3 regions of the Pseudomonas sp. S07E 245 genome follow, and region 3 is predicted to be linked to each of the others. Evidence: predicted binding sites of a transcription regulator. Region 3 holds the regulator's gene; each other region holds the start of a gene.
The links. Region 3 encodes FliA, which starts transcription of late flagellar genes. Its sites were predicted from a motif close to CTAAAGTTTNNNNNNNNNNNGCCGNTAA; they were not measured.

Region 1 (10,521 bases), 2.6 Mb from region 3:
GGCGCCACGGCGTTGTTGCCGGTGTTTGCCAAGGACATCCTGCTGACTGGCCCGTGGGGCCTGGGCCTGCTGCGTTCGGCGCCGGCAGTCGGCGCGCTGTTGATGTCGGTATGGCTGGCGCGCTTCCCGTTCGAGCGCAAGGTCGGCCGGACCATGTTCACCGCAGTCGGCGTGTTCGGCGTGGCCACCATCGCCTTTGGCCTGTCGACCTCGTTCTGGTTCTCGCTGGCGGTGCTGGTGGTGCTGGGCGCGGCAGACATGATCAGCATGGTCATCCGCAGCGCTTTCGTGCAGCTGGAAACGCCTGACGAAATGCGCGGCCGGGTCAGCGCGGTAAATGGATTGTTCATCGGGGCTTCGAACCAGCTCGGGGAGTTCGAGTCAGGCATTACCGCGCACTGGTTCGGCACCGTACCGGCAGTGGTGCTGGGCGGCGTCGGCACGCTGGTGGTGACCGGGGTGTGGATTAAGTTGTTCCCGAGCCTGGCCAACCGCGATCAACTGCACAGCCAGCCGGTAGCAGAAGCGCCAGCGGCGTCAGCCGCACCGATCAAAGGTTGACCCCGCCAGCAGCAGGCTCATCTGCTGCTCGTAGCCGACCCGGGCGCGAAAGCCATTGCCGCTTTCGCGCCAGCCGGTTGCACGGTACAAGGCCAAAGCGCCGAGGTTGGCGCGGTCCACTGACAACTGCAGGCGCCTGAGATCAGGCCACATGGTGCGCAAGAGAGCCGGTAGCGCCTGCATGCAAAAGCGCCCAAGGCCCTGCCCCTGAAACCTGCAGTCGACCTGCAACGCAGTCATCATCGCTGCATCAGGTTGACCCCAGGCGGGCAGGAATGCGCCACGCTGAAGCAGCAGAAACGCTCTGGGCACATCATCGAGCAACAGCGCGACGCCGCGGCGCTGATCAGAGCCGCAACCGAGTAACAGATACAAGGCATCAGCGATATCGCCGGCGAAGCACTGCTGCTCTGACGGTAGCTGGATCTCCAGCAGTTGCCCACGCTGGGCCGGGGTTAGCTGCGAGTAGTCAATCAGCTGCACAGCGGCATCTCGGCGGCGGCCGTCTGGGTGATCGGCACTGAATGCGCAGTGTATCGCGACATTGATTACCGCTCAGCAAGCATGCTGGTATGATGCGCGGCTTTTTTCTACCCCAGATAAAACCACGGCATCCGGTACGGTCTGTGCTTTGCTGATGAGGTCGATACATTAACGGCGCCCCGGAGGCGTCTTTGGGAGCGGGCATGCTGGAAAGGCTGTTTCAACTAAAAGCACACAACACCAACGTGCGCACCGAGATACTTGCGGGCGTGACCACGTTCCTGGCCATGGCCTACATCCTCTTCGTCAACCCGAGCATCCTCGGCGAGACCGGTATGGACAAGGGCGCGATCTTTGTCGCGACGTGCCTGGCTGCGGCCATCGGCTCGGCGACCATGGGCCTGATCGCCAACTACCCGATCGCACTGGCGCCGGGCATGGGCCTGAACGCCTTCTTCACTTACACCGTGGTCCTGCACATGGGCCATACCTGGCAGGTGGCGCTGGGGGCGGTGTTCATCTCGGCGGTGTTGTTCTTCCTGCTGTCGATCTTCCGCATCCGCGAGTGGATCGTGAACAGCATTCCGCTGCCGCTGCGCTCGGCCATCGCCGCCGGTATCGGCCTGTTCCTCGCGCTGATTGCGCTGAACAATGCCGGCATCGTCGTTGATAACCCAGCCACCCTGGTTGGTTTGGGCGACCTCAAGAAGCCTGCTCCGGTGCTCGCTGCACTGGGCTTCTTCCTGATCGTCGCGCTGGAAGCAATGAAGGTTCGCGGTGCAGTACTGATCGGCATTCTAGCCGTCACCGTAGCCTCGATCCTGATGGGCGTGACGCCGTTTGCCGGTGTAGTCTCGATGCCGCCATCGCTGGCGCCGACCTTCCTCCAGCTGGACATCGCTGGTGCCTTGGATGTGGGCCTGGTCAGCGTGATCTTTGCCTTCCTGTTCGTCGACCTGTTCGACAACTCCGGCACCTTGATCGGCGTGGCCAAACGCGCAGGCCTGATGAGCAAGGACGGCCACATGCCGAAAATGGGCCGAGCACTGATCGCCGACAGTACCGCAGCCATGGCCGGCTCGCTGCTGGGTACCTCGACCACCACCAGCTACATCGAGTCGGCAGCAGGCGTTAGCGCCGGTGGCCGTACGGGCCTGACCGCCATCGTGGTAGCGGTGTTGTTCCTGCTGGCGCTGTTCTTCGCGCCGTTGGCCGGCAGTGTGCCGGCCTTCGCCACCGCACCGGCGCTTTTGTTCGTCGCCGTGCTGATGGCCTCGGGCCTGGCTGAAATCAACTGGGACGACGTCACCGAGGCCGCCCCTGTGGTGGTGACTGCCCTGGCCATGCCGCTGACCTACTCGATCGCCAACGGCATCGCCTTCGGCTTCATTGCCTGGACCGCGATCAAGCTGCTGTCGGGCCGCCGCCAGGACCTGAACCCGGCGCTGATCATCCTGTCGATTCTGTTCGTTATCAAGCTGGGCTGGTTCAACGCATGAGTTCTGTTTTCGATCCATCTGCCTACCAAAGCCTGCTGGCGCCAAAGGTCGAGCGCCTGCGCGAGCTGCTGGCGCCGTTCAGCGCGCCCGAGCCTGTGGTGTTCGAGTCGCCGCGCGAGCACTACCGCCTGCGCGCCGAGTTTCGCCTGTGGCGTGAAGACGGCCAGCGTCACTACGCCATGTTCGCCCCGGGCGAAAAGCACAAGGCGATCCTGATCGAGGATTTCCCGATTGCCAGCCAACGCATCAATGCGCTGATGCCGCGCCTGAAAGCGGCCTGGCAGGCGAGCGAGACGCTGAGCAATCGGCTGTTCCAGGTGGAGTTCCTGACCACCCTGGCCGGCGATGCGATGATCACCCTGTGCTATCACCGCCCGCTCGACGACGAGTGGGAAGCTGCTGCCCGCGAGCTGGCCGCCGAGCTCGACGTGAGCCTGGTCGGCCGCTCCAAAGGCAAGCGTTTGGTAATTGGCCGTGACTATGCGGTGGAAAAACTCGACGTCGCCGGCCGCACCTTCAGCTACCGCCAGCCCGAGGGTGCTTTTACCCAGCCCAACGGCGCGGTCAACCAGAAGATGCTCAACTGGGCCTTTGAGGCCATCGGCGAGCGCGACGACGACCTGCTCGAGCTGTACTGCGGCAACGGCAACTTCACCCTGCCGCTGGCAACCCGCGTACGCCAGGTGCTGGCCACCGAGATCAGCAAGACCTCGGTCAATGCCGCCTTGCACAACCTCGACGAAAACGGCGTGGATAACGTGCGCCTGGTGCGCCTGTCGGCCGAAGAGCTGACCGAGGCACTGAACGAGGTGCGCCCGTTCCGCCGCCTGCAGGGCATCGACCTGAAGAGTTATCAGTTCGGCACGGTGTTCGTCGACCCGCCGCGCGCTGGGATGGACCCGGATACCTGCGAGCTGACTCGACGCTTCGAGCGCATCCTGTACATATCCTGCAACCCGGAAACCCTGGCGGCCAACATCGCCCAGTTGCACGATACACACCGGATCGAACGCTGCGCCCTGTTCGACCAGTTCCCCTATACCCACCATATGGAAAGCGGTGTGCTGCTGGTCCGACGCTGAACCGACCTCTGCCGGGGCTGCAATGGCCTCGGCACGGCCACCCCACCAGCATCGAGCAACTGGCCAGCCAGGCCCTGCTCGGCTACAGCCGCCTGACCCACCCGCAGCGCTTGCAGCTGCGCAGCCCGGCAGACGAGCAGTGCGATGTGCTGATGCCGGCGCCAGCGAGGCTTTTGGGGGCCTCGCTGACGTAGGCTGGTTTCAGGCTTGTATCAGAAGTCGAAGAACACCGTCTCGCCTTCGCCCTGAATCCGCATGTCGAAGCGATAGGCAGTCTTGCCGTCGACTTCGCAGCGTTTGGCAATCAGCGTCTCGCGCCGTTGCGGCTGCTCGATCAGGTTGAGCACCGGGCACTTGGCGTTGGCCTCGGCTTCGTCATCAAAGTACAGCCGCGTGTGCAGTTGGATATTGATGCCGCGGGCAAACAGGCTGATGTTGATGTGCGGCGCCATTGGCACGCCGGCGGCATTCTTGACCACACCCGGTTTGACCGTGTGCAGCGTCCAGTCACCGGAGTCGAAGGTGGTGGCGGTACGGCCAAAGCTGTTGAACGGGTTTTCCAGGTTGTACTGATCCTGGTACTGGCCGTCGGCATCGGCCTGCCACACTTCCAGGAACGAATCACGCACCAGATGGCCATTGCCATCGTAGACCTGACCGATCAGCAGGATGTGCTCACCGGCGGCTTCAGGGCGCGCCAGGGTGTTCCAGATTTCGGTCGGCCGAACCGGGTTGCCCGCTGCTTGCAGGGCCAGGCCGATGTGCACGTAAGGGCCGGCAGTCTGCGACGGGGTTTCCGGCAGCAATTCAATTGGCATGTCGCGGCTCCTCAGCGGTTTTCGAAGTGGGTCTGGCGCTGACCGCGCAGAACGATGTCAAAACGGTACGCCAGGCAATCCATCGGATTGGCGTTGCTCATGTCGAGCTTGGCAATCAGTTGCTGCACCGCTTGCGGGTTGGCGATCGACTTGACGATCGGGCACAGCGGGATCAGCGGGTCACCTTCGAAGTACAGTTGGGTAATCAACTTGGTCGAGATCGACGGGCCGCTGATCGAGAAGTGAATGTGCGCCGGGCGCCAGTCATTCGGGCCGTTGCGCCATGGGTACGGGCCGGGCTTGATGGTGCGGAAGCTGTAATAGCCATCACGGTCGGTCAGGGCCCGGCCGACACCGCCGAAGTTGGGGTCCAGCGGCGCCAGGTAACGGTCGTTCTTGTGGCGGTAACGGCCGCCGGCGTTGGCCTGCCACATTTCCACCAAGGTGTTTGGCACTGGTTTGCCGTACTGGTCGATAACTCGGCCGGCGACGATGATGCGCTCGCCGATCGGCAGGCCACCGTTGTCGAAGTTGAGCAGCAGGTCGTTGTCGTGCTGGCCAAGGCCCAGGTGAGTGAAGTCCGGGCCGGTGGTTTCACTGATCGACTGCGGGATGCTGACCAGCGCCTGGCGCGGCGAGCGGGCAATCGACGTCTTGTAATCTGGGGTCAGCGCTTTCGGGTGCCAGTTGCGATCACGGATCACGAAGCGGCTGGTGTCCTCGGCAGGCATACCGGTGTTCCTCTTATTGGAGTTGTGCGAGCGCCCGTGCGTGGCGGGCGGACTTGCAGTTTCCGATAGCCTGGATGGGATGAATATTGAAATCAGCGGTCTTAGCCATAACTGTTTGGTTATGCCTTGCAGCGTGCCTGCACAAGGCAGCAGCACTGAACTAATCTATACCCTCAACCTCGCGGTTTGGAGAAGCTCGATGGAATGGCGAAAAGGTCGGCGTAGCGACAATGTGGTCGATGCTCGCGGTGCAGGCGGCGGCGGTGGCGGCGGCATGCGCTTTGGCGGCGGCAAGGGGCTGGGCCTGGGCGCCATCCTGCTGATCGTCGGCATCGGCTGGATGACCGGCCAGGACCCGCTGCAGATTCTCGGCCAACTGACCGGGCAGATGCAGCAAAGCGCGCCGGCCAACGTCGAAGGCAAGGCGCCGCCGGCCAATGATGATCAGGCAGCGTTCGTTGCCTCGATCCTGGGTGACACCGAAGACACCTGGAAGGCGCTGTTCGCCCAGGCCGGCAAGCAATACCGTGACCCCAAGCTGGTGCTGTTCAGCGGCCAGGTCAATTCGGCCTGCGGCTTCGCCTCCTCGGCGGTCGGGCCATTCTACTGCCCGGCTGACCAGCGGGTGTACCTGGACATGACCTTCTTCCGCGAAATGGAAACGCGCTTTGCCGCCGCCGGCGACTTCGCCCAGGCCTACGTCATCGCGCACGAGATCGGCCATCATGTGCAGACGCTGCTCGGCGTCTCCAATCAGGTCCAGGCCGCTCGCCAGCGCGGGCAGAAGATGGAAGGTGACAACGGCCTGCTGGTGCGTCAGGAATTGCAGGCCGACTGTTTTGCCGGGGTCTGGGCTTATCAGGCGCAGAAACGCCTGAACTGGCTGGAACCGGGTGACATCGAAGAGGCACTTAACGCCGCCAACGCCATCGGTGATGACCGCTTGCAACAGCAAGGCCAAGGTCGCGTGGTGCCGGATTCGTTCACACACGGCACGTCGGCGCAGCGCGTACGCTGGTTCAAGACCGGCTTCAGCGACGGTGACGTCAACCGCTGCGATACCTTCAACGCACGCACGCTGTAATTCCCCGCCAATCTGCATGCAACAACGCCTCTTGAGCACTTTGCGCTCAGGAGGTGTCGTTGAATGCGCCGCTTTTTAACGCCAATGCCGCAGTAAAACCCTCGGATTTTCAGACAGTTACAAATCTGCTGAAAAAGCGTTTCAGCTAGCCCGATTGTGGCCGATAACTCATGCACGAATCAGCGGGCCCCGGGAAGAATAACGCCAGCGATTGACAACAACTGAGCGAATGATCTTTATGGAGTGCGTGCATGAACAGTTGGTTTGCCAACATCAGCGTCAACCTCAAACTGGGCCTGGGCTTTGGCCTGGTCCTGCTTTTGACCGGCCTGCTGGCCCTGACCGGCTGGAACAGCCTGGGCAGCTTGATCGACCGCAGTAACTGGATGAGCGACATCAGCCAGCTCAACAAAGACCTCACCGACCTGCGCGTAGCACGTCTGCAGTACATGATCGCCAACGGCGATGACGCCGCTGCGGCCAACACCCAGACCAAACTGGACACCTTCAGTGCCCAGCAGCAGCGCTTGGTGGCCTCGTTCAAGAGCCCTGAAAACGTCAAGCTGCTCAACGAGCTGGGCGCGATCATCAGCGACTACAAACTGTCGCTGAGCAAGATGCGCGCGGGCTACAAGACCACCCTCGCCAACCGCGAGAACATGAACCAGACTGCCGCCAAGTCCGATCAGATCCTTGATGCGATCAGCCGCGACGTGTTGGCCCAGCCGGAAGTCGACAGCGTACGCCTGGCCCAGTATCAGGCCATCAGCAAGACGCGTCAGCAGTTGCTGCAAGTGCGCGTCGATGTACGCGGCTACATCGCTGACAACAGCGCAGCCAATGAACAGGCCGCCCTGCGCCAGCTCGACGCGGCCCTGGTCGAGATCGACAACCTCAAGCGCCAGCTACCCAACGAAAGCACCCGCCTGCAACAGTTCGACCAGAGCGTGCAGGCTTACCGCTCGGCCGTGCGTGACTTCCGCGACGCCACCGCCGCCATCGCCGTGGCCCGCGCCGAGATGACCGTGCAAGGTGCCGACATCGTCAAGCGCAGCGACGCCCTGTACAAGATCCAGCTCGAGCGCCGCGACATCGAAAGCGACCAGGCGCGCCATCTGCAGATCATCTCGACCCTGCTGGCATTGTTGGTCGGGGTATGCGCCGCGATCATCATCACCCGCCAGATCACCCGCCCGCTGCGCGAAACCATGGACGCCGTCGAGCGTATTGCCGGAGGCGACCTGTCCAGTGAGCTGAGGGTCACCCGCCGTGACGAGTTGGGCGTGCTGCAACAAAGCATCAGCCGCATGGGCGGCACCCTGCGCGAGTTGATCGGTGGTATTCGTGATGGCGTAACGCAGATTGCCAGCGCCGCCGAAGAGCTGTCGGCCGTGACCGAGCAGACCAGCGCCGGTGCCAACAGCCAGAAAGTCGAGACTGACCAGGTTGCCACTGCCATGCACGAGATGGCTGCGACCGTGCAGGAAGTCGCCCGCAACGCTGAACAGGCTTCGCGCGCGGCAACGGGTGCCGATGATGAAGCGCGTGCCGGTGACCGGGTGGTGGGCGAGGCGATCAACCAGATCGAACGCCTGGCCGACGAAGTCCAGCGCTCGACTGAGGCGATGAACCTGCTGCAGCAGGAAAGCCAGAAGATCGGCAGTGTCATGGACGTTATCAAGTCGGTTGCCGAGCAGACCAACCTGCTGGCATTGAACGCGGCCATCGAAGCCGCCCGCGCCGGTGAAGCCGGGCGTGGTTTTGCCGTGGTCGCCGACGAAGTGCGCGGCTTGGCGCAGCGTACGCAGAAGTCCACCGAAGAGATCGAAGAGCTGATCGCCAGCCTGCAGAACGGCACCCAGCAAGTGGCCAACGCCATGCTGGGCAGTCGCAACCTGACTGAAAGCAGCGTCGAGCTGGCGCGCAAGGCCGGTGGTTCGCTGGAGAACATCACCCGCACTGTGTCCAACATCCAGTCGATGAACCAGCAGATCGCCGCAGCCGCCGAGCAACAGAGCGCGGTTGCCGAGGAGATCAGCCGGAGCATTCTCAATGTACGCGATGTGTCGGAACAGACAGCCGCAGCCAGTGATGAAACCGCCGCGTCGAGCGTCGAGCTGGCACGCCTTGGCAGTCATCTGCAGACGCTGGTAAGCAAGTTCCGCGTGTGACCGCTGCCTTGTGAACTGCTCAGCCCGGCCAGCGCAATGCTGGCCGGGCTGAGCAGCACTGGCGTTACTTGACGATCATGCCAACACCACGACCGCGCGGGTCGGAGGCGGTTTCAAGCTTGCCATCGGTGACGCGAATGGCCTGGATATCGCCCATCTCCCAGCCCTGATCCTCAAGCACATAGCCCATCTTTTTCAGCTCGTCGGCGACCTTGCCGGTCAACGGTGCATAGCTGTCGAAGTAGATAGTGTCCTTGGGCAGCAGCTGGTGATGCACGCGCTGCGCTGCAACGGCCTTGGCCAGCGGCATGTCGTAGTCGTAGAGGTTGTTCATCACCTGGAAGATCGAGGTGAAGATGCGCGAGCCGCCCGGCGTACCGATGACCAGGCTGACCTTGCCGTCGCGGGTCACCAGGCTTGGGCTCATCGACGACAGCATGCGTTTGCCCGGAGCAATCGCGTTGGCATCGCCGCCGACCACGCCAAAGGCATTGGCGGTACCGGGCTTGCTGCTGAAGTCATCCATCTCGTCGTTGAGCAGGAAGCCTGCGCCCTTGACCACCACACCACTGCCGTAGTCGAGGTTGAGGGTGTAGGTGTTGCTGACCGCGTTGCCCTGTTTGTCGACGATCGAGAAGTGCGTGGTTTGATGCGGCTCCAGCCCCGGGCGGACCTTGTCGGTTGCGGAAATGGCGGTTGGGTTGACCTGCTCGGCGCGTTTTTTCAGGTAGTCCTTGGCTACCAGCTTGTCCACCGGTACCTCGGTGAAGGCCGGGTCGCCAAGATAGTCGGCGCGGTCGGCGAACACGCGCTTTTCAATCTCGGCCAGCAGGTGGATGTAGCGCGCCGAGTTCTGCTCGACGCCCTTGAAGTCTGCCGCGCGGTTTTCCTTGATCCCGAGCAACTGCGCCAGCGCTACGCCGCCTGAGCTTGGCGGTGGCGCGGTGTAGACCACGTTGCCGCGCCAGTCGATGGCCATCGGCTCGCGCCAGAGGGCTTTGTAGTCCTTCAGGTCGTCTTTGCTGATCAGGCCGTTATCGGCCTTCATCTGCGCAACCAGCAGATCGGCGGTCTTGCCTTGATAGAACTCGCTGACGCCTTTGTCGGCGATGCGTTCGAGGGTCTGCGCCAGCTCCGGCTGCTTGAACAGCTCGCCGACTTTCATGCTGCCGAAATAATCGTTGAAGTTGGTCGCGGTCTTGAACAGGCCTTGGGCATCGTCGCGATACTGGTACTGCTTCTGGGCGATCTTGAAGCCGTTGTTGGCGTAACCGATGGCCGGAGTCAGCAGCTCGCTCCAGGGCAACTTGCCGAACTTTTGATGCGCCTCCCACAAGCCCATTACTGTGCCCGGTACGCCAGCGGCGCGCACGCCGACCAGGCTGAGGTTCTCGATGACCTCGCCTTTTTCGTCCAGGTACATATTGCGGGTGGCCGCCTTGGGCGCCACTTCGCGGTAGTCGAGGAAGTACGCTTTGCCGTCCACGTACAGGGTCATGAAGCCACCGCCGCCGATGTTGCCGGCTTCTGGATAGGTGACTGCCAGGGTGAAGGCAGTGGCCACGGCGGCATCGACGGCGTTGCCGCCCTTTTTCAGGATATCGGCCGCGACCTGTGCGCCATATTGATCGGGCGCGGCCACTGCGCCGCCTTCAAGAGTCACCGCGAAGGCCGACGAACAGCTCAGGATCGCGGCCCCGAGGGCCATGGACTGGAACATGACGAGACGCATGAGCACTTCCTTAGTGTTGTTTTTGTTGATCACTTATTAACACTGAAGCGTTTTGACTAAGCAAATGCACCAGACACAGGACGACGGCATTGCGTCATTCGTGTCGTTTTTAGAACGGTTCTTAGAATCGAGATTGCTGGGGCCGCGTCAGCCTGAGTGGACGCGGTCGGCGTAGGAGCGGCCTTGTGTCGCGAAAGGGGTGCGCAGCACCCCCGGCAATCCCGGACCAGTACCACGCGCTCAGCAGGCATACGCCGCCAGCTTGGCCTGGATGAAATCAAGGAAGCACTGAATCCGCAGCGCCAGCTGGGTGTTGCGGTAGTAAACCGCATGAATCGGCTGCCGGTACCCATTGTTGGC
Region 2 (10,521 bases), 790 kb from region 3:
GGAGTGAGCAGATAGGGCTAGGCGCTGCCTATAAGAGGCATGACGATTCAGGCCGCTGGTTTCGCTCGTTTGGCAATGAGAGATCACTTGGCGGCCCCAAGATCAGCGTTGCTGGCGTTGCTCCAGACGCTGGGCGAACTGGCCAATCACTTCAACCACCCGCTGCGCACCGTGCTGAATATCCTCGATCACCGCGCCAGCCTTGTGCGCCAGCTCAACACCTTGCTCGGTCTTCAGCGTACTCGCCTGCATGCTCGCCACAGCCTGGCGGGCCAGTTCGCGGTTCTTGCCGACCACTTCACTGATCGCCACGGTGGCCTTGCTGGTGCGTTGCGCCAGGTTGCGCACCTCATCGGCGACCACGGCAAAGCCGCGGCCTTGGTCGCCGGCGCGGGCGGCTTCGATTGCCGCGTTGAGGGCCAGCAGGTTGGTCTGCTCGGCGATGCTGCGGATAGCATCGACAATGGTGCCGATCTGATCGGACTGCTCACTCAGCGCACTGATCGCCTGGCCCATCTGCGTGAGCTCGTCGGCAATGCTCTGCACCATGTTTACGGTCTGTTGCACCACTGCAGAACCCTGCTGGGTACACTCATCGGTGTGCTGCGACGTCTCGAAGGCCACCAGTGCAGCTTGCGATTCGGCCTCGCGCTGCTCGATCTCAGAGGTGATATCACTGGCAAACTTGACGACGCCATAGAGCTTGCCGTGCTCGTCATACAGCGGGTTGTAGGTAGCCTGCAGCCAGACGGTGGCGCCGCGACTGTCCAGGCGCGGGAATTGGCCTGCCTTGAACGTGCCACGATTCAGCGCTGCCCAGAACTCGCGATAGGCGTCACTTTTCGCTTCGCTGGCAGAGCAGAACATCTGGTGATGCTGACCGCGTATCTGATCCAGGCGATAGCCCATGACCTCGAGGAAGTTGGCGTTGGCATTGATCACGCGCCCGTCGAGAGCAAACTCGATGACGGCCATCGAACGTTCAATGGCGTTGATGAAGCTGGCCTGTCCCTTGGCGTGCTGCTGGGCTACACCATGCTCGTCCTGAAGCGTGGCGACGGTCTTGCGCAGCGCAGCCACTTCGGCCTCGAGCGCGGCTTGACGGGTGTGTTCCGCATGCAACAACTGCTGGTGGGTGCTGGCGCGGATAAGCATGGCGGCGGGCCTCGGGGACAAAATCTGCGTGTTGGCACGGTGCCCACACAGGAGGTGCCATTAAGCCACCACCGCTAATATTTGTACAAATATTTATTGTTGTACAAGTATGAGAACTTAAGTGCCCCGTTCGCGGTCAGGCTCACTTCCAGCCCAGCAGCCACCGGGTGGAGTCGCGCAGTTCCTGCCAGTCGAACACTTCACTGCGCCCGGTCAGCACCGCCTGCAGCTCGACTTGCAGCGGCGTGCCTTCGTCATCACACAGCAATTGGGTGACGATGAAGTGCTTCTCGCGGTTTTGCGGTGCGCGTGCTGTCCATTTCGACAGCGCCAGTTTGCGGGGGTTGAACCTGTTCATGAGAGCTCCATGCGCGGTGGCTGCTGATATCTTTGCGTCTAGGCTATAGACTTATACACGCATTGCGGATTGTACAAGAATCGCCATTTTGTCACAGGGAGCTCCCACATGACCGACGCTACCCGTACTACCTCGATCACCTTGCAGCAGTTGCGCAGTCTTGCTGATGCGGATTCAGTCGACGAGCTTGAGCTGCTGTCCCTGGAGGGCGGCATTTACCTGCTCAGGGTGCGTACCGCAACAGGCCTGCAGACTTTGGCCGGTGAGGGCGGCAGGCCGATGCACCTGCGCTCGTCGACGCACTTGCGCAGTTTGCTCGCGGGCTTCCCGGCAATGCGCTGTGTGCTCGTCCAGCATGTAGTCCACGATGAGATGTGCGGCCAGCGCGAAGGCCAGATCGAGCCATTGCGCCTGCCATTGTCACTGGAGCAGACGTGGTAGCCGCAAGTACTCCGCGACTGGGCCTGATACTCGGTGACCAGCTGTCATTCGACCTGAGTTCGATCCAGGCACTGGACCCGCAGCGTGACATCCTGCTGCTGGCCGAAGTGCAGAACGAGGCGAGCTACGTGCCGCATCATCCGCAAAAAATAATCATGATTTTCAGCGCGATGCGACACTTTGCTAAAGCTTTACGTGAGCATGGTTGGCAAGTGATTTATGTTGAACTCGATGCTTCCAGCAATACCCATAGCCTGCCCGGCGAAGTCCAACGCTGGCAGGCCGAGCTTGGTGCAAGCGAAGTGCACTTCACCGAATGCGGCGAGTGGCGCCTTGAGCAAGCGTTACGCAGTTGCCCGGTAGCTCAGGTGTGGCACCCTGACCGGCGCTTTCTCTGCTCGCGCCAGGCCTTCGCCCGCTGGGCGGCAGGCCGCGAGCAGCTGCGGATGGAGCAATTCTATCGGTCGATGCGCAAGCGCTGCCGGCTGCTGCTCGAAGACGATGGCAGCCCGCTGGGCGGCGCCTGGAACTTTGACCGCGACAACCGCAAGAGCCTGCCACGCACTCTGCGCGGGGCGTTCCCGGCGCGGTTCAGCCAGGACGCGATCACCCAAGCGGTGGTGGCGCTGGTGCGCGAGCGCTTTGCCAGCCACTACGGCAAGGTCGACGGCTTCGACTACCCTGTCGATCATGCCCAGGCGCAGGGTCTCTGGCAGCACTTTCTCGACTTCGGCCTGGCCGCCTTCGGTGATTATCAGGACGCCATGGCTGAAGGTGAGCCGTTTCTGTTCCATTCACGCATCAGCGCGGCGCTGAACATCGGCCTGCTGGATTTGCGCCAGCTGTGCAGCGATGTCGAAACCGCATACCGCCAGGGCCGCGTGCCGCTGAACGCGGCCGAAGGCTACATCCGCCAACTGATCGGCTGGCGCGAGTACGTGCATGGCATCTATTGGCTGCGCATGCCGGAGTACGCCGAGCTCAATGCCTTTGGCAACCAGCGTCCGCTGCCCGAGTTCTATTGGACCGGTAACACCGGCATGCGCTGCATGGCTCAGGCGATCGGGCAGACCCTCGAGCTGGGCTACGCACACCATATTCAACGGCTGATGATCACCGGCAACTTTGCCTTACTCGCCGGCATCGCCCCGGCGCAGATCTGCGAGTGGTACCTGGCGGTATATCTGGATGCCTTCGAGTGGGTCGAGTTGCCCAACACGCTGGGCATGGTCATGCATGCCGACGGCGGCTACCTGGGCTCCAAACCCTATTGCGCCAGCGGCCGCTATATCCAGCGGATGTCCGACTACTGTGGCAACTGCGTTTATCAGGTCGAGCAGTCGCTGGGCGAGCAGGCTTGTCCGTTCAACGCGCTGTATTGGCACTTCCTCATGCGCCATGAACAGCAACTGGCGCTCAACCCGCGGCTGGCGCAGGTCTATCGCGGCCTGGCCGGGATGGACCCGCAACGCCGAGAAGCGCTGTGGCAGCGTGGTGAGACGCTGCTGGCCAGGCTCGACGCAGGAGAAACGCTTTGAAAAAAGCCCATCTGCCGCAAAAGGACTGCCCGGTCTGCGGCTTGCCGTTCAGCTGGCGCAAGCGCTGGGAGCGGTGCTGGGATGAAGTGAAATATTGCTCTGAGCGCTGCCGCCGAGCGCGGCGCAGCGCCCCGGGCGAGGACACTCAGGCGGATTGCTGAGCGCCACGCTGGAACTGTTCGATTATCGAGCATGATCCGCTTTTGAGCGCTCAATTTTGGCCAAAAGGCGCCGAACGTAATGGGTAGTGCAGCTCACCCTTCGCATTCGGAAGTCTAGCCATGTCCTTGCGCCACTTGAATATTGCCACTCGCTCTTACTTGAGTTTCAGCCTGATCGCCGCACTGGTGGTGATCCTCGGCGTGTTTTCCATCAACAAGATCTCCACCATGCGCGAAGCGGTGGTGTACACCGAACAGGTGACCAACGTCGGCACGCGCTACCTTGGCGAAGTGCGCAGCCACATGCTGGGGCTGCGTATCATCACCATGCGCATGGCCATCGCCCGTCAGCCTGCACAACTGGCGCCCACCCTGGCGCGCCTGGAGGAGCTCAAAGGCCTGCTGGACAAGGGCCTGCAGGGCTACAGCGCGGTGATGCCGGCGCAGGCCAAGCCGGTGTTTGCCGAGATGCAGCAATTGATCAGCCAATATCGGGTACTGCTCGACCAGTACAAGGGCTTGTCCGATCAGAATCGGCTGGAGCCGATGCAGGGCATGCTCAGCGGCACCATGCAGGATATCTCCACCCGCACCGGAGAGCTGTATGACAGCCTGGTCAAGCTCAGCAGCGAGGCGGCCGCCGCACATACCGCAGAGGCCCGCGAGGACTATCAGCGCGCCTTGTGGCTGACTGCGAGCGTGGTCGGCCTGGTGCTGCTCCTGACAATCAGCCTGGCCTGGCTGCTCACCCGCAGCATTGTCAGCCCGCTACGTGCGGCGATTGCCGTGGCCCAGGACATCGCCGCCGGTGACCTGTCGCAGGCGGTGGTGGCTAGCGGCAACGATGAAGCCAGCCAGTTGATGCGTGCACTGGCGGCCATGCAGGCCAGCCTCAAGGATGCGCTGCGCTTGATCGGTGACTCGTCCCAGCAACTGGCAGCAGCCAGTGAACAGATGTCGGCGATCACTCGGCAGACCTCCACTGACCTCAGCCGGCAAACCGACGAGATCCAGCAAGCCGCTACGGCAGTTACCGAGATGAGCGTGGCGGTGGAAGAGGTGGCGCGCAACACCGTCAGCACCTCGAGCATTTCACGCGAGTCCGAAGAAGCGGCCCAGCGCGGGCGCGAGCGGGTAGCCGAAGCCATTCGCTCGATTGGCAAGATGCGCCATGACGTGCAGGAGGCCTCGGCGCAGATCGAGGCGTTGTCGGTGCAGTCGCAGGAGGTGGGCAAGGTGCTGGATGTGATCGGTGCGATTGCCGGGCAAACCAACCTGCTGGCGCTCAATGCGGCCATCGAAGCCGCACGGGCCGGTGAGGCTGGCCGAGGCTTTGCGGTCGTGGCCGATGAAGTTAGAGCGCTCGCGGCGCGTACCCAAAGCTCGACGCTGGAGATCGAGGAAATGGTCAATGCCATCCGCACCGGCACCGCGCGGGTAGTCGCTTCGATGCTCAGCAACAGTCAGCAGGTTGCGCATACCCTCGAGGTGGCGGAGTTGGCCGGCGAGGCGCTGGATGAGATCACCAGCGGCGCCTCGAGCATCCACGAGCGCAACCTGGTAGTGGCCAGCGCCACCGAAGAGCAGGCGCAAGTCGCGCGCGAGGTTGATCGCAACCTGCTGAACATCCGCGATCTGGCCCTGCAGACCTCGGAAGGCGCCGACCAGATCAGCACAGCCAGCCAGGAACTGGCCAACCTGTCGATTGGTTTGAACGGGATGATGAAACGCTTTCAGCTGTGAAACACCCTAGCCATTAAAATAAACCGCCCTCAGGCCAGCATTACATCGTTTTTCAGCGCTGCTGGCCTTCCCTATAGTCCTCGCATACCCAAACGGAGCACCGACGTGCTCCCTTGATGCGAGACTGGCTATGAACAACAAGAAAACCCTCGACGCCAAGGTCGGCGCCGGCACCCGCGTAGTGTGGGGCGGCGAGCAGGTCAGCCACCCTTACAACGCTACCCAGACCCCGATTGTGGCCAGCGCCGCCTATGGCTACGACGATATCGATACCTGGTATGACGTGGCGCTGGGCAATCAACCTGGGTTTATCTACAGCCGCATGAGCAACCCCACCGTTGCCGTGCTTGAAGACAAGCTGTGCGCGCTGGAGGCCGCCGAGTCCGCAGTCGCCTTCAGCTCTGGCATGGCCGCCATCAGTGGCGTGCTGCACAGCCTGCTGGCCTGTGGCCAACGGGTGGTGTCGACCCGCGACAGCTATGGCGGTACCAACAAGATCTTCGAAGAGTTCCTGCCGCGAATGGGCGTTGAGGTAACTCTGTGCGACACCTACGACACCGAGGCCATCGAGCGAGAGATCGCCCGTGGCTGCAACGTGGTGTACCTGGAAACCCCCACCAACCCGACCCTGAAGGTGCTGGACATCCGCCGCCTGGTCGCAGCGGCCAAGCGGGTAGGGGCGCTGGTGGTGGCGGACAATACCTTCGCCACGCCGTTGAACCAGAACCCGCTGGCGCTTGGCGTTGACGTGGTGGTGCACAGCGCGACCAAGTTCCTCTCCGGCCACGGCGATGTGCTGGGCGGTATTGCCTGCGGCGCTGAAGCACTGATGAGCAAGGTGCGCCACTACCGCGAAATCAACGGTGCTGCGCTGGACCCGTTCTCGGCCTACCTGATCATCCGCGGGATCAAGACGCTGGCCCTGCGCCTGCGTCAGCAGCAAGCGAGTGCCCAGGCGCTGGCGGAGTACCTGTGCACCGAGCCTTTGGTCGAAGCAGTCAACTACCCGGGCCTGGCCCAGCACCCTGGGCATGCCATTGCCCGCGCGCAGATGCGTGGCTTTGGCGCGATCGTCAGCTTCGTGCTCAAAGGTGGCATGCGCGATGTAGCGCAGTTGCTGCCGCTGCTCAAATACGCCCACCGTGCCGGCAACCTGGGTGCGGTCGAAACCATCTATGGCCCGGCGCGCACCACCAGCCATGTTGAAAACACCCTGGAAGAGCGTCAGGCACTGGGCATTTCCGAAGGCCTGGTGCGCATCTCGGTCGGTATCGAAGACACCGCCGACCTGCTCGCGGACCTGCGTGATGCCTGCGCCGTGTTGCGCGAGCGACAGCGTACGCAACCTCAGTGCACTGCAGTGCACGCCTAGCGTGAGCTCAAGGCCTGGCGATAAAAACGTCGCCAGGTCGCTTCATGAAAACCGACAATAACAACAACTGCTGGCTGCCGAACTCACCGTGGCGTCATCGCGGCGGGACGTGTTCGCCATCACTTTCATGAGAATAAAACCATGCACTCTGAGCACAATGACGCACAGGCCGGCAGCGGCCCTGCGTTCAACAAAGACATGCAAACCCGCCACATCGTCATGCTGGCGTTAGGCGGTGTGATCGGCACCGGCCTGTTCCTCACTTCCGGCTACACCGTCAACCAGGCCGGCCCGCTGGGCGCAGTGATTGCCTACATGATTGGCGCGGTAATGGTCTATCTGGTCATGGTCTGCCTGGGCGAGCTTGCCGTGCAGATGCCGGAAACCGGCTCGTTCAGCAGCTACGCCACCCGCTACCTGGGCCCCGGCACTGGCTACACCGTGGCCTGGCTGTACTGGCTGACCTGGGCGGTGGCCATCGGCTCGGAGTTCACCGCAGCCGGCATCCTGATGGTGCGCTGGTTCCCGGAAACGCCGGTGTGGATCTGGAGCGCGCTGTTTGCGCTGGCGGTGTTCATCAGCAATGTGGTGTCGGTGCGGCTGTTTGCCGAAACCGAATTCTGGCTGTCGCTGATCAAGGTCCTGACCGTGGTGGTGTTCATCGCCATCGGCGGTGGCGCGATCTGCGGGCTGTTCGATGTGCAGCATGCGCAGGGCGCGGGGCTGAGCAACTTTACCCGTGAAGGGTTGTTCCCGACCGGCTTCCTGCCGATCGCCATGACCTTGCTGGCGGTGTCGTTCGCGTTCTCCGGGACCGAGCTGATCGGCATTGCCGCAGGAGAGGCGGCCGACCCGCAGACCAGTGTGCCCAAGGCGATCCGCACCACCATCGTGCGCTTGGCGCTGTTCTTCGTCGGCACCATCTTCGTGCTCGCCACCTTGCTGCCGCGCGAACAGGCCGGCCTGGTCGAAAGCCCGTTCGTGCTGGTGTTCGAGCTGATCGGCATTCCGTACTCGGCCGATATCATGAACTTCGTGATTCTCACCGCGCTGCTGTCGGCGGCCAACTCCGGCCTGTATGCCGCCTCGCGGATGCTCTGGACCCTCAGCGATCAGGGCCATATGCCCAAGTGCTATGCACGCCTGTCGCGCCGCGGCACGCCGGTCAACGCGATCATCCTGAGCATGGCCGGCGCCGTGGCCTCGTTGCTCAGCAGTGTGTTGGCGCCGGATACCGTGTACCTGGCACTGGTGTCGATTTCGGGGCTGGCCGTGGTGGTGGTGTGGATGAGCATTGCCGCCAGCCAGATTGCCTTCCGCCGCCATTACGTAGCCAACGGCGGCCGGGTCGAAGATCTGCACTTTCGCGTGCGTGGCTATCCTTGGGTGCCCCTGGGCGCGATCGCTTGCTGCCTGCTGGCCTGTATCGGCATCGCCTTTGACCCGGCGCAACGGGTAGCGCTGTACTTCGGTCTGCCGTTCATAGCCTGGTGCTACTTCGTCTACTGGGTGACCCGCAACAAACGTGCGCAACGCCTGCGCGCCGAGGCTGGCGTGCAGCGTCCGGCTAGCGCCGCCTGAGCCGCACAAGCGATAGTGCACGCAGTCAATTGCCGAAGAGGTTGCGCCGATGAATCAAAAAACCCTACCGCCGCTGAATTGGCTGCGGGCGTTCGAAGTGTCGGCGCGTTACCTCAACTTCACCCACGCGGCCGAGGAGCTGTGCCTGACCCAAGGCGCGGTCAGCCAGCAGATCCGCCAGCTGGAGAGCCACCTTGGGGTCGCGTTGTTCAAGCGCCTGCCACGCGGGCTGGGCCTGACCGAAGAAGGCCAGTCCTACCTGCCGGTGGTGCAGGACGCCATCAGCCGGCTGGCGGTGGGCACCAACGAGATCTTCGGCCACAACCAGCGCCGCCCGGTGAAGGTGCGTGGCAGCTTGAGTTTTCTGCAGTACTGGCTGGCACCGCGGCTGGCGGATTTCTGCCGAGAGCACCCGCTGATCGACATCCGGTTCATCAGCAACCTGTGGGTGAAAGAGCCTGACGGTGAAGATGACCTGGAGATCCGCTGGGGTGCCGGCAGTTGGCCGGGGCTGGTGTCGCAGCGCTTGACCTGGGATGTGCTGCAACCGGTCTGTTCGCCGGCGCTGCTCGCCGCCGCTCCCCTGCAACACCCGCGCGACCTGGCCCGGCATGCGCTGCTGCATGTGCTGGGTTATGAAGAGGGCTGGGGTTATTGGCTCAAGCGAGTCGGTGCCGATGCCGTGGATTACTCGCGCGGTTTGCAGTTCGACACCATGGTTTCCACCTTGCGCATGGCCGAGCTGGGCCAGGGCGTGGCCTTGGCGCGCTCATCCATCGCCGAGGATCTGCTCGCGTCTGGCGCGCTGGTCGCGCCGTTCAGCCAGCGTATCGAAGCCAGCGAATCGTTCTATCTGGTCCGCGCCCAGGGCGAAACCCTGAGCGCCGAGGCCGCCGCATTTTCCACCTGGCTGGTGGCACAGGCCCATCGCCATTTGTAGACCTTATCGCGTAGCTCTTATCAGGAGTCACCATGCATTACGTAAGCACCCGCGGCGCAGCTGGGCTGGCCGATTTTCGCCGGGTAGTGCTCTCCGGGCTTGCCGACGATGGCGGCTTGTTCGTGCCCCAGGCTGTGCCGCAATACACCCCGGAGCAGATCGGCAGCTGGTCGTGGCTGCCGTTCGACGAGCTGGTCTGGCGGGTGGTCTCGCCCTACGTGGGCGGAGCAATGGACGAAGCTGCGTTGCGCGCGCTGCTCAGTGACAGCTACCGCGACTTCGATCATCGGGCGATCACGCCGTTAAGGCAGATCGGCCATAACGAATGGATTCTGGAGCTGTTCCATGGCCCGACGCAGTCGTCCAAGGACTTTGCTGCGCAGTTGCAGGCGCGCCTGGTTGCGCACTTTCTGCCGCAACAACAGGGCAGGGCGCTGGTGATCGGTGCCACCAACGGCGAGACCGGGCTGGCCGCGATCGAGGCCTTTGCTGGCTGCGCCAACGCTCAACTGGCCGTGTTGTACCCCGAGCAGGGTGTGCCGCCGGCGCAGTTGGCGGCCTTGCACCAGGCAAACCCGCAACAGGTCGCGCTGATTCCGGTAGCGGGCAGTTTTGACGACTGTCAGACCCTGGTGTCGCGCCTGCTGCGCCAGTGGCCGTTGCCTGAGGTGACGCCGATCTGCTTCAACTCGACCAACTGGGTCGGGGTGCTGGCGCAGATCGTCTATTACTTTCACGCCGCGCTGCAGCTTGGCGGCGGCACGCGGCCGGTGGCCTTCAGCGTACCCGCGGCGAGCTTTGCCGAAATTTACGCAGGCTACGTCGCGCAGAAGATGGGCTTGCCGATCAACCAGGTGATCGTTTCGACCAACAGCAACGACGCCCTGCATCACTTCATCCAGCGCAACCGCTACTCGACCCGGCAAAGCAGCCGCACCTCGTCGCCGGCGATGGACTTCTCGCTGTACTCAAACCTCGAGCGGTTTATCTGGGAGCTGTACGACCATGATGGCCATGCGGTGAGGGCGTTGATGGAGCACTTCGAGGCGTGCGGTGAGCTGAGCATCGGCAATCAGCAATGGTTACGGGCGCGGGTGCTGTTCGACTCACATGCGGTTGAGGAGCTGCAGATTCGCGAAGAAGTCCTACGCTTGTTTGCCGAGACCGGCGCGGCGGTTGATCCACATACTGCCGTGGGCGCGTTGTCTGGGCGGATTCAGCGACGCAGCCTG
Region 3 (10,521 bases):
TGGCCCGGCCGGCATGGGCAAGACCACCACCCTGGCCAAGCTGGCAGCGCGTTATGTGCTCAAGTACGGCGCGCAGAACCTGGCGCTGGTGAGCATGGACAGCTTCCGTATCGGCGCTCAGGAGCAACTCAAGACCCTGGGCCGCATCCTCAACGTGTCGGTGACCTACGTCGACCCGGGCGAGTCCCTCGCCCAGGCCCTGGAGCCGCTGCTGCGCAAGCGTGTGGTGCTGATCGATACCGCCGGCCTGCAGGCCAGTGATCCGGCCCTGCGCATGCAGCTGGAGACGCTCGCCGGGCGCGGTATCGCTTCGAAGAATTATCTGGTCCTGGCAACCACCAGCCAGAAACAGGTGCTGACCGCCGCCTATCACAGCTACAAGCGCTGTGGCCTGGCTGGCTGCATCCTGACCAAGCTTGATGAAACCGCTTGTCTCGGTGAAGTACTGAGCCTGGCGATCAGTCATGAACTGCCCGTGGCCTATCTTACCGACGGCCCGCGTATTCCTGACGACCTGCACCTGCCGCGCAAGCACCAACTGGTCAGCCGCGCCGTCAGCGTGCAAATGCAGGAAGACCCCAGCGAAGAGGCCATGGCCGATATGTTCGCTGATCTGTACCACAACTCCGGCAAACGCGTGGGTTGAAGATGAACACAATGCAAAGTACCTACAGCAAGGGCTTTAATCACAGCCCTCCATGTGGCCTCGGTTCAAGCGCGACAAGGTAAAGAACAAATATGGGTAGCATGCATCCCGTACAGGTTATCGCCGTGACCGGTGGCAAAGGTGGCGTCGGCAAGACCAACGTTTCAGTCAACCTGTCCCTGGCGTTGGCCGAACTCGGCCGCCGGGTCATGTTGCTGGACGCCGATCTGGGTCTGGCCAACGTCGACGTGCTGCTGGGGCTGACGCCCAAGCACACCCTGGCCGACGTCATCGAAGGCCGCTGCGAGTTGCGCGACGTGCTCCTGCAGGGGCCTGGCGGGGTACGCATCGTGCCGGCCGCCTCGGGCACCCAGAGCATGGTCCACCTGCAGCCGGCGCAACACGCCGGGCTGATCCAGGCCTTCAGCGAGATTGGTGACAACCTCGACGTGCTGGTCATCGACACCGCTGCCGGTATCGGCGATTCGGTGGTGAGCTTCGTCCGCGCCGCGCAGGAAGTGCTGCTGGTGGTGTGCGACGAGCCGACCTCGATCACCGACGCCTACGCGCTGATCAAACTGCTCAATCGCGACTATGGGATGAACCGTTTCCGCGTCCTTGCCAACATGGCCCAGAGCCCGCAGGAAGGGCGCAACCTGTTCGCCAAGTTGACCAAGGTCACGGACCGCTTCCTTGACGTCGCACTACAATACGTCGGCGCCGTGCCGTACGACGAATGCGTGCGCAAGGCGGTGCAGAAGCAGCGTGCAGTTTACGAAGCCTTCCCTCGCTCCAAGTGTGCGCTGGCGTTCAAGGCCATCGCGCAGAAGGTCGATAGCTGGCCGCTGCCTGCCAACCCTCGTGGGCATCTGGAGTTCTTCGTCGAGCGCCTGGTGCAGCCCACCAGTGCGGGACCAGTGCTATGAGTGCAAGCGGTTTTCAGATGTACAGCAAGGCTTCCAAGGACGCCCAGTACGAGTTGGTCGAGCGTTACGCGCCGCTGGTCAAGCGCATCGCTTACCACCTGCTGGCGCGCTTGCCGGCCAACGTGCAGGTCGAGGATCTGATCCAGGCCGGCATGATCGGCCTGCTCGAAGTGTCCAACAAATACGATGCCAGCAAGGGCGCCAGCTTTGAAACCTACGCCGGTATCCGCATCCGTGGCGCCATGCTCGACGAGGTCCGCAAGGGTGACTGGGCGCCACGTTCGGTGCACCGCAATACCCGTATGGTCAGCGACGCGATGCGCGCTGTTGAAGCAAGAACCGGTCGCGACGCTAAAGATCACGAGGTTGCTGCCGAACTCCAATTAGGTCTCGATGATTATTACGGGATTCTGAACGATACCCTGGGCAGCCGACTGTTCAGTTTCGACGACCTGTTGCAGGACGGCGAACATGAAGGTCTGCACGAGGATGGCGCCAGTGCGCAGGTCGAACCGTCGCGTGATCTGGAAGAAGAACGCTTCCAGACGGCGTTGACCGATGCGATCGCCAACCTGCCGGAACGCGAGCGGTTGGTGCTGGCGCTGTACTACGACGAAGAGCTCAACCTCAAAGAAATCGGTGAGGTGCTGGGGGTCAGCGAGTCGCGTGTCAGCCAGCTGCACAGCCAATGCGCGGCACGTCTGCGCAGCCGGCTGGGTGAATGGCGAGCGCGTTGAAACCGGGGTCGCTGCAGTCGTTTTGACGGTGTACCGAATTGATTGAATGCGCGCTCGGGGCCGAGCGCGTTTAAGACTGCTTGGAGGTCTAATTGAACAAAGACATGAAAATCCTCATCGTTGACGACTTTTCGACGATGCGGCGGATCATCAAGAACCTCTTGCGTGATCTGGGCTTCACCAATACCCAGGAAGCCGACGATGGCCTGACCGCCATGCCGATGCTCGAAAGCGGCCATTTTGACTTCCTCGTCACCGACTGGAACATGCCCGGCATGTCCGGCATCGACCTGCTGCGCAAAGTGCGTGCCGATGAGCGTCTCAAGCATCTGCCGGTGCTGATGGTAACTGCCGAAGCCAAGCGTGATCAGATCATCGAAGCGGCCCAGGCCGGCGTCAATGGTTACGTGGTCAAGCCGTTCACCGCCCAGGTGCTCAAAGAGAAGATCGAAAAGATCTTCGAACGCGTGAATAGCTAAATCACGCCAGGGGGCGCCATGGACTCTAACAACAACTCTTTGGGTGAGTTTGAAAACACCCTGAAGAAGCACGCTCAGGAACTGGTCGAGAGCCTTGAGCGCGGCCGGTTTGGCGATGCGGTGCAGCTGATTCATCAGCTCAACCAGACACGCGACCGTGGCCTGTACCAGGAAGTCGGCAAACTGACCCGCGAGCTGCACAGTGCGATCGTCAGTTTCCAGATCGACCCGGCAATGCCGCAGGCCGAGGAAGTCTCGCAGATCACCGATGCCACCGAGCGTTTGTCCTACGTGGTCAAGCTGACCGAGGGTGCCGCCAACCGCACCATGGACCTGGTCGAAGCGAGCACCCCGGTACTCAACGACCTGGCCGGTGAGGCCCAGGCGCTGAGCACTGACTGGCAGCGCTTCATGCGCCGTGAAGTGGCCGCGCCGGAGTTTCGCGATCTGGTCAAACGAGTCGACAGTTTCCTGACGCACAGTGCCGAGGGCAACCGCAAGGTGTCCGGGCATCTCAACGACATCTTGCTGGCTCAGGACTATCAGGACCTGACCGGCCAGGTGATCAAACGCGTCACCGCGTTGGTCACCGAAGTAGAAAGCAATCTGCTCAAGCTCGTGCTGATGGCCAGTCAAGTCGACCGCTTTGCCGGTATCGAACATGACCACGATCAGTTGCGTGCTGAAAAAGATCAAGAAAAACATCCGACTCGGGGTGAAGGTCCGCAGATTCATGCCGATAAGCGTGAAGACGTTGTGTCCGGTCAGGACGATGTCGACGATCTGCTGTCCAGCCTTGGTTTTTAGGGAGCACGTTTAATGAGCTTCGGCGCCGATGAAGAAATCCTTCAGGATTTCCTGGTAGAAGCCGGGGAAATTCTTGAGTTGTTGTCCGAGCAATTGGTCGAGCTGGAAAGCCGACCGGATGATGCCGACCTGCTCAATGCGATTTTCCGCGGTTTTCACACTGTAAAAGGGGGCGCCGGCTTCCTCCAGCTCAATGAGCTGGTGGAGTGCTGCCACATTGCCGAGAACGTCTTCGACATCCTGCGCAAAGGTGAGCGCAGGGTCGACGCCGAGCTGATGGACGTGGTTCTGGAAGCGCTGGATTCGGTCAACAGCATGTTCGGCCAGGTGCGCGAACGCACCGAGGTGACCCCGGCTTCCCGCGAGTTGCTGGCAGCGCTGTCGCGTCTGGCCGAGCCGGGTGCGACGCCAGCGCCTGCCGCGGTGGTCGAGCCTGAGCCAGCGGTGGTCGAGGAAGACATCACCGACACCGAGTTCGAACAACTGCTCGACTCGCTCGATGCGGTCAAGGCCGAGGCCGAGGCTGCTGAACAGCCGCAGCCAGGTGCAGCCAGCGCCGAGTCGGATGAAATCACCGACGCCGAATTCGAATCTCTGCTCGATCAACTGCACGGCAAGGGCCAGTTCTCGGTCGAGGCGGCCACGGTCGCTCCCGAGGCTGTCGTGCCAGCGCCGGCCGGTGACGAGATTACCGACGACGAATTCGAAGCATTGCTCGACCAGTTGCATGGCAAGGGCACCTTCGCTGCCGATGCGCTGCCGACTGCTGCGGTTGCCGAGGCTGCAGCCAGCCCCGCGCCGGCTGCCAGCGGCGACGAAATCAGCGAGCACGAGTTCGAAGCGCTGCTCGATGAGCTGCACGGCAAAGGCAAGTTCTCGACCGACGCTGCCGAAGCGGCTGCTGTGGCCGTTGCGCCGGCAGCAGCCAAGGCTGAGGTGAAAGCTGCGCCCAAGCCTGCTGCACCCGCAGCAGCTGCCAAGCCTGCGCCAGCGGCCCCGGCACGTGCGCCAGCGCCAGCAGCGCCCGCAGAAAAGCACGCCAGCGAAGCCGAGACGACCGTACGCGTCGACACCGCGCGGCTGGATGAGATCATGAACATGGTTGGCGAGCTGGTGCTGGTGCGTAACCGGCTGGTGCGCCTGGGCCTGAACAGCGGCGACGAAGCCATGTCCAAGGCTGTGTCCAACCTCGATGTGGTCACGGCCGACCTGCAGACTGCGGTGATGAAGACCCGCATGCAGCCGATCAAGAAAGTCTTCGGGCGGTTCCCGCGACTGGTTCGCGACCTTGCCCGCCAGCTCAAGAAGGAAATCAACCTGGAGCTGGTCGGCGAAGAAACCGACCTCGACAAGAACCTCGTCGAGGCTCTGGCCGACCCGTTGGTCCACTTGGTGCGCAACGCGGTCGACCACGGCATCGAAATGCCCGACGAGCGCGACGCCTCAGGCAAGGCTCGCACCGGCAAGGTGGTGCTGTCGGCCGAACAGGAAGGTGACCATATCCTGCTGTCGATCTCGGACGACGGCAAAGGCATGGACCCCAACGTGCTGCGTGCCAAGGCCGTGGAAAAAGGCCTGATGGACAAGGACGCCGCCGAGCGCCTGAGCGAATCGGACTGCTACAACCTGATCTTTGCCCCGGGCTTCTCGACCAAGACCGAGATTTCCGACGTGTCCGGCCGCGGCGTCGGCATGGACGTGGTGAAAACCAAGATTTCCCAGCTCAACGGCTCGATCAACATCTACTCGGCCAAGGGCCAGGGTTCGAAGATCGTCATCAAGGTGCCGCTGACCCTGGCGATCATGCCGACCCTGATGGTGATGCTGGCCAACCAGGCGTTTGCCTTCCCGCTGGTCAACGTCAACGAGATCTTCCACCTCGACCTGTCGCGCACCAATGTCGTCGACGGCCAGGAAGTGGTCATCGTCCGCGACAAGGCGCTGCCGCTGTTCTACCTCAAGCGATGGCTGGTCCAGGGCCAGGTGCATGAAGAGCAGCACGAGGGCCATGTGGTGATCCTCTCGGTCGGCACCCAGCGCATCGGCTTTGTGGTCGACCAGCTGGTCGGCCAGGAAGAGGTGGTGATCAAGCCGCTGGGCAAGATGCTGCAGGGCACCCCGGGCATGTCTGGCGCGACGATCACTGGCGATGGCCGGATTGCGTTGATCCTCGACGTCCCGAGCATGCTCAAGCGTTACGCCGCCAAGCGTTATTGATTTTCGGTGGCGCAGCCTCGCGGTTGCGCCATCTAATGGAGTGTTTATGGCAGTCAAGGTCCTGGTGGTGGATGATTCCGGTTTCTTCCGCCGGCGCGTTTCGGAAATTCTCTCGTCCGACCCGACAATCCAGGTTGTGGGTACCGCGACCAATGGCAAGGAAGCAATCGACCAGGCGCTGTCGCTCAAGCCCGATGTCATCACCATGGACTATGAAATGCCCATGATGGACGGCATCACCGCGGTGCGGCACATCATGCAGCGCTGCCCGACGCCGGTGTTGATGTTCTCGTCGCTGACCCATGAAGGCGCCCGGGTAACCCTCGACGCGCTGGATGCCGGGGCGGTCGACTACCTGCCGAAAAACTTCGAAGACATTTCGCGGAACCCAGAAAAGGTCAAACAGATGCTCTGCGAGAAGGTACATACCATCTCGCGCAGCAACCGCCGCCTGAGCAGCTATGCCGCACCGGCGCCCGCGCCAGCCGCGAGCAGCCCTGCACCGGCCAGCAGCCTTGGCCACACACCTGCGGCGCGCACTCCGACGCCTGCTCCCGTGCGTAGCCCGGCAGCGCCTGCTGCGGCGCATTCGCCGGCGCCCAAGCGCAAGCCCTACAAGCTGGTTGCCATCGGCACCTCGACCGGTGGCCCGGTTGCGCTGCAGCGTGTCCTGACGCAACTGCCCGCCAGCTTCCCGGCACCGATCGTGTTGATCCAGCACATGCCCGCGGCGTTCACCAAGGCTTTTGCCGAACGCCTCGACAAGCTCTGCCGGATCAACGTCAAGGAAGCCGAAGACGGCGACATGCTGCGCCCAGGTCTGGCGCTGCTGGCGCCTGGCGGCAAGCAGATGATGGTCGATGGCCGCGGCATGGTGAAAATCCTGCCGGGCGACGAGCGCCTCAACTACAAGCCATGTGTGGATATCACCTTCGGCTCGGCGGCCAAGTCCTACGGTGACAAGGTCCTGTCGGTAGTACTTACCGGCATGGGCGCGGATGGCCGTGAAGGTGCGCGCCTGCTCAAGCAGGGCGGTAGCACGGTGTGGGCGCAGGACGAAGCCAGCTGCGTGATCTATGGCATGCCCATGGCCATCGTCAAGGCCAACCTGGCCGACGCGGTGTACAGTCTCGACGATATCGGCAGGCACCTGGTCGAGGCCTGCGTCTGATGGACGTACTCAGCCTGATCGGCCTGATCCTCGCTTTCGTCGCCATTGTCGGCGGCAACTTCCTCGAGGGCGGGCATGTCGGTGCGCTGCTCAACGCGCCAGCTGCGTTGATCGTGCTCGGCGGCACCCTCGGCGCGGCCATGCTGCAGGCACCGCTGCCGTCGTTCAAGCGTGCGCTGCAGATCGCTCGCTGGATCATCTTCCCGCCGCGGGTCGACCTGGCCGGTGGTATCGATCGGGTAGTCAATTGGAGCCTGACCGCACGCAAGGAGGGCCTGCTCGGCCTGGAAGGCGTGGCTGACGGCGAGCCTGATCCGTATGCGCGCAAGGGCTTGCAACTGCTGGTCGACGGCGCCGAGCCGGAGGCTATCCGGAGCATCCTCGAGGTGGATTTCCTGACCCAGGAAAGCCGCGATATCCAGGCGGCAAAAGTGTTCGAAAGCATGGGCGGCTATGCGCCGACCATCGGCATCATCGGTGCTGTAATGGGCCTGATCCATGTCATGGGCAACCTGGCCGACCCGTCCCAACTGGGCAACGGCATCGCCGTGGCGTTTGTCGCCACCATCTATGGCGTGGCCAGTGCCAACCTGATCCTGCTGCCGGTCGCCAACAAGCTCAAAGCCATCGTCATGCGTCAGTCACGCTACCGCGAGATGCTCCTCGAAGGCCTGCTGTCGATCGCCGAAGGCGAAAACCCACGCTCGATCGAGCTGAAGCTGCAAGGCTTCATGGAGTAAGCCATGCGTCGCCGTCGCCATACCGAAGAACCCGAGAATCACGAGCGCTGGCTGGTGTCGTACGCCGACTTCATCACGCTGCTGTTTGCTTTTTTCGTGGTCATGTATTCGATCTCTTCGATCAACGAGGGCAAGTACAAGGTCGTCTCGCAGGCCTTGCTCGGCGTGTTCAATGACCCTGAGCGGGCTATGCGGGCCATCCCGATCGGCGAAGAACAGCCGCTCAGCATCAAGCCAGCCGAGCCGTTGATCAAAGACAGCGAGCAGACCGATGCGGGCCTCGGCCAGACCAGCGCCGACCCGCTGCAGACCATCAGCGATGATGTGCGCAGCGCTTTCGGCGATTTGATCAGCTCCAACCAGATGACCGTGCGCGGCAACGAACTGTGGGTCGAGGTTGAGCTGAATTCGGCGCTGTTGTTTGGCAGTGGCGATGCCATGCCCAGCGACGCTGCATTCGCGATCATCGAGAAGGTGGCGAATATCCTCAAGCCGTTCGCCAACCCGGTGCACGTCGAGGGCTTTACCGACAACCTGCCGATCCGCACTGCGCAGTACCCGACCAACTGGGAACTGTCGGCCTCGCGTGCGGCCAGTATCGTCCGCCTGTTGGCCATGAACGGCGTCAATCCCGGGCGCATGGCCTCGGTCGGCTATGGCGAGTATCAACCGGTCGCCAGCAACGATACGGCCGAAGGCCGTGCGCGCAATCGACGGGTCGTGCTGGTGATTTCGCGCAACCTGGAAGTACGCCGCAGCCTGACCGCAACCGGCAGCGCCAATGCGACCCCGGATGCGGCGATGCGCCGGGCTGGCACACAAAGTGCACCGCCAAGCGCAGTAGCGGCGGGAGGGGGCTAGCCCCGTCAAATCCCCGTCACAGAATTTCACACCGTTCCCGGGAGGGCAGGCGGCCATACCGGGAGGAAGCAGCGCACCATGAGAGTCTGGGCAGTAGCCAATCAAAAAGGTGGCGTCGGCAAGACCACCACAACCATCGCCCTGGCCGGCTTGCTGGCCGATGCGGGCAAGCGCGTGGTCGTTGTCGATCTCGACCCGCACGGCTCTATGACCAGCTATTTCGGGCATAACCCGGATGCGCTGGAGCACAGCTGCTACGACCTGTTCCTGCACAAGGGCACGGTGCCCGAGGGCTTGCCGGGGCAGTTGCTGCTGCCGACCAGCCACGAACGTATCTCGCTGCTGCCGTCGAGCACAGCGCTGGCGGTGCTCGAGCGGCAGTCGCCGGGTCAGAGTGGCCTGGGCCTGGTGATCGCCAAGAGTCTGGCGCAGCTGTGGCAGGATTTCGACTTTGCCCTGATCGACAGCCCGCCGTTGCTCGGCGTGCTGATGGTTAACGCGTTGGCTGCCAGCCAGCAGTTGGTGATCCCGGTGCAGACCGAGTTCCTCGCCGTCAAAGGCCTGGAGCGCATGGTCGGCACCTTGGCAATGATCAACCGCTCGCGCAAGCAGGCGCTGCCGTATCAGATCGTGCCGACCCTGTTCGACCGTCGCACCCAGGCATCACTGGGCACCCTCAAGGTGCTGCGTGATACCTATGCCGACAGCGTCTGGCAGGGCTATATCCCGGTCGACACGCGCCTGCGCGATGCCAGCCGGGCCGGGGTCACACCATCGCAGTTCGATGGCAAGAGCCGCGGCGTTGTGGCCTATCGGGCCTTGCTCAAACATATGCTCACCTACAAACCCGCATTGCAGGTGGCCTGATGAAACACGCGCAACAGCTTGCCAGCAAACCGCAACTGGCCTTGCAGAGTTACCTCGATGGCCTGTTGCAGGAGGCTACCGAGCCGTTCGACCTTGACCTGCCAGCGGTAGTGGTCGAGGAGGCGCCGAGCAGCGACTTCGAAGCCGCCGTGCGCGAAGAGCAGGCACGTGATGCCCAGCGCAAGGCTGCTGTTGTCGACGTAGCTGGCGCCAGGCCGTTTGCCGAGCCGCAGGCCAAGCTGCTGCCGACAGTGCTGGCCCCCGCTGTGGCCGCGCCAGAGCCGGTGCTGAGCGTTGTCGAGACTACGGTGGTGGCCGAGGCGAGCATTCCGTTGCTGACCGAGGTCGAAGCGTCTGAGCCGGTCGCGCCGCTGGTCGAAGTGCACTTGCCGGCAGCCAATGTGCCGACGCCGCCTACGACCAGCGATGGTCGTCCGGCCTGGGCCGCGGAGCCGTTCGAATGCCTGTTGTTCGATGTAGCCGGGCTGACCCTCGCGGTGCCGCTGGTGTGCCTGGGCTCGATCTACACCCTGGCCGGGCAGGAGCTGACCCCACTGTTCGGTCAGCCGGACTGGTTCCTGGGCATCCTCACCTGCCAGGCGGGCAACCTCAAGGTACTCGATACGGCGCGTTGGGTGATGCCCGATCGCTACCGCGACGACTTCCGCCAGGGCTTGCAGTACGTGATTTCGGTGCAGGGCTACGAATGGGGGCTGGCGGTGCACCAGGTCAGCCGCTCGTTGCGCCTGGACCCCAACGAGATCAAGTGGCGTAGTCAGCGCGGGCAGCGGCCCTGGCTGGCTGGCACGGTCATCGAACACATGTGTGCGTTGCTCGACGTCGCTGAACTGGCCGAGTTGATCGCCAGCGGCGCCGTCAAGCAGATGCACGCCAAACACCAATAATTCGCGGCCACGGCCGCACCGAGCACACCGCCGCTGGCGGCATTTGAGGGTAGGGGAATGAAAAAGTCGTCCGCACAGGGTTCTGAAGATCCGATTCTGCAGTGGGTTACCTTCCGTCTGGACAACGAGTCCTACGGCATCAACGTCATGCAGGTGCAGGAAGTT

Region 1: the regulator FliA is predicted to act here: its motif matches at 6,398-6,425, upstream of K3F44_RS15530 (methyl-accepting chemotaxis protein).
Region 2: the regulator FliA is predicted to act here: its motif matches at 3,703-3,730, upstream of K3F44_RS06265 (methyl-accepting chemotaxis protein).

The regions. Positions count from the first base shown of each region.
Region 1 is NZ_CP080625.1:3,363,389-3,373,909, forward strand. Features, by position in the region: gene K3F44_RS15495 (MFS transporter) at 1-561, shown strand, start outside; gene K3F44_RS15500 (GNAT family N-acetyltransferase) at 538-1,044, opposite strand; gene K3F44_RS15505 (NCS2 family permease) at 1,248-2,543, shown strand; gene trmA (tRNA (uridine(54)-C5)-methyltransferase TrmA) at 2,540-3,625, shown strand; gene pcaG (protocatechuate 3,4-dioxygenase subunit alpha) at 3,838-4,443, opposite strand; gene pcaH (protocatechuate 3,4-dioxygenase subunit beta) at 4,455-5,174, opposite strand; gene K3F44_RS15525 (neutral zinc metallopeptidase) at 5,374-6,258, shown strand; gene K3F44_RS15530 (methyl-accepting chemotaxis protein) at 6,645-8,429, shown strand; gene ggt (gamma-glutamyltransferase) at 8,494-10,161, opposite strand; gene K3F44_RS15540 (LysR family transcriptional regulator) at 10,402-10,521, opposite strand, start outside.
Region 2 is NZ_CP080625.1:1,389,710-1,400,230, forward strand. Features, by position in the region: gene K3F44_RS25070 (methyl-accepting chemotaxis protein) at 103-624, opposite strand; partial or broken gene K3F44_RS25075 (PAS domain-containing protein) at 655-1,155, opposite strand; gene K3F44_RS06245 (TIGR02450 family Trp-rich protein) at 1,298-1,513, opposite strand; gene K3F44_RS06250 (DUF6482 family protein) at 1,649-1,954, shown strand; gene K3F44_RS06255 (cryptochrome/photolyase family protein) at 1,948-3,492, shown strand; gene K3F44_RS06260 (DUF2256 domain-containing protein) at 3,489-3,653, shown strand; gene K3F44_RS06265 (methyl-accepting chemotaxis protein) at 3,774-5,396, shown strand; gene K3F44_RS06270 (cystathionine gamma-synthase family protein) at 5,527-6,768, shown strand; gene K3F44_RS06275 (amino acid permease) at 6,910-8,349, shown strand; gene K3F44_RS06280 (LysR substrate-binding domain-containing protein) at 8,399-9,289, shown strand; gene thrC (threonine synthase) at 9,322-10,521, shown strand, end outside.
Region 3 is NZ_CP080625.1:595,563-606,083, forward strand. Features, by position in the region: gene flhF (flagellar biosynthesis protein FlhF) at 1-646, shown strand, start outside; gene fleN (flagellar synthesis regulator FleN) at 739-1,572, shown strand; gene fliA (RNA polymerase sigma factor FliA) at 1,569-2,309, shown strand; gene K3F44_RS02795 (chemotaxis response regulator CheY) at 2,414-2,788, shown strand; gene K3F44_RS02800 (protein phosphatase CheZ) at 2,807-3,595, shown strand; gene K3F44_RS02805 (chemotaxis protein CheA) at 3,608-5,812, shown strand; gene K3F44_RS02810 (chemotaxis response regulator protein-glutamate methylesterase) at 5,859-6,983, shown strand; gene K3F44_RS02815 (flagellar motor protein) at 6,983-7,723, shown strand; gene motD (flagellar motor protein MotD) at 7,727-8,584, shown strand; gene K3F44_RS02825 (ParA family protein) at 8,663-9,451, shown strand; gene K3F44_RS02830 (CheW domain-containing protein) at 9,451-10,356, shown strand; gene K3F44_RS02835 (chemotaxis protein CheW) at 10,414-10,521, shown strand, end outside.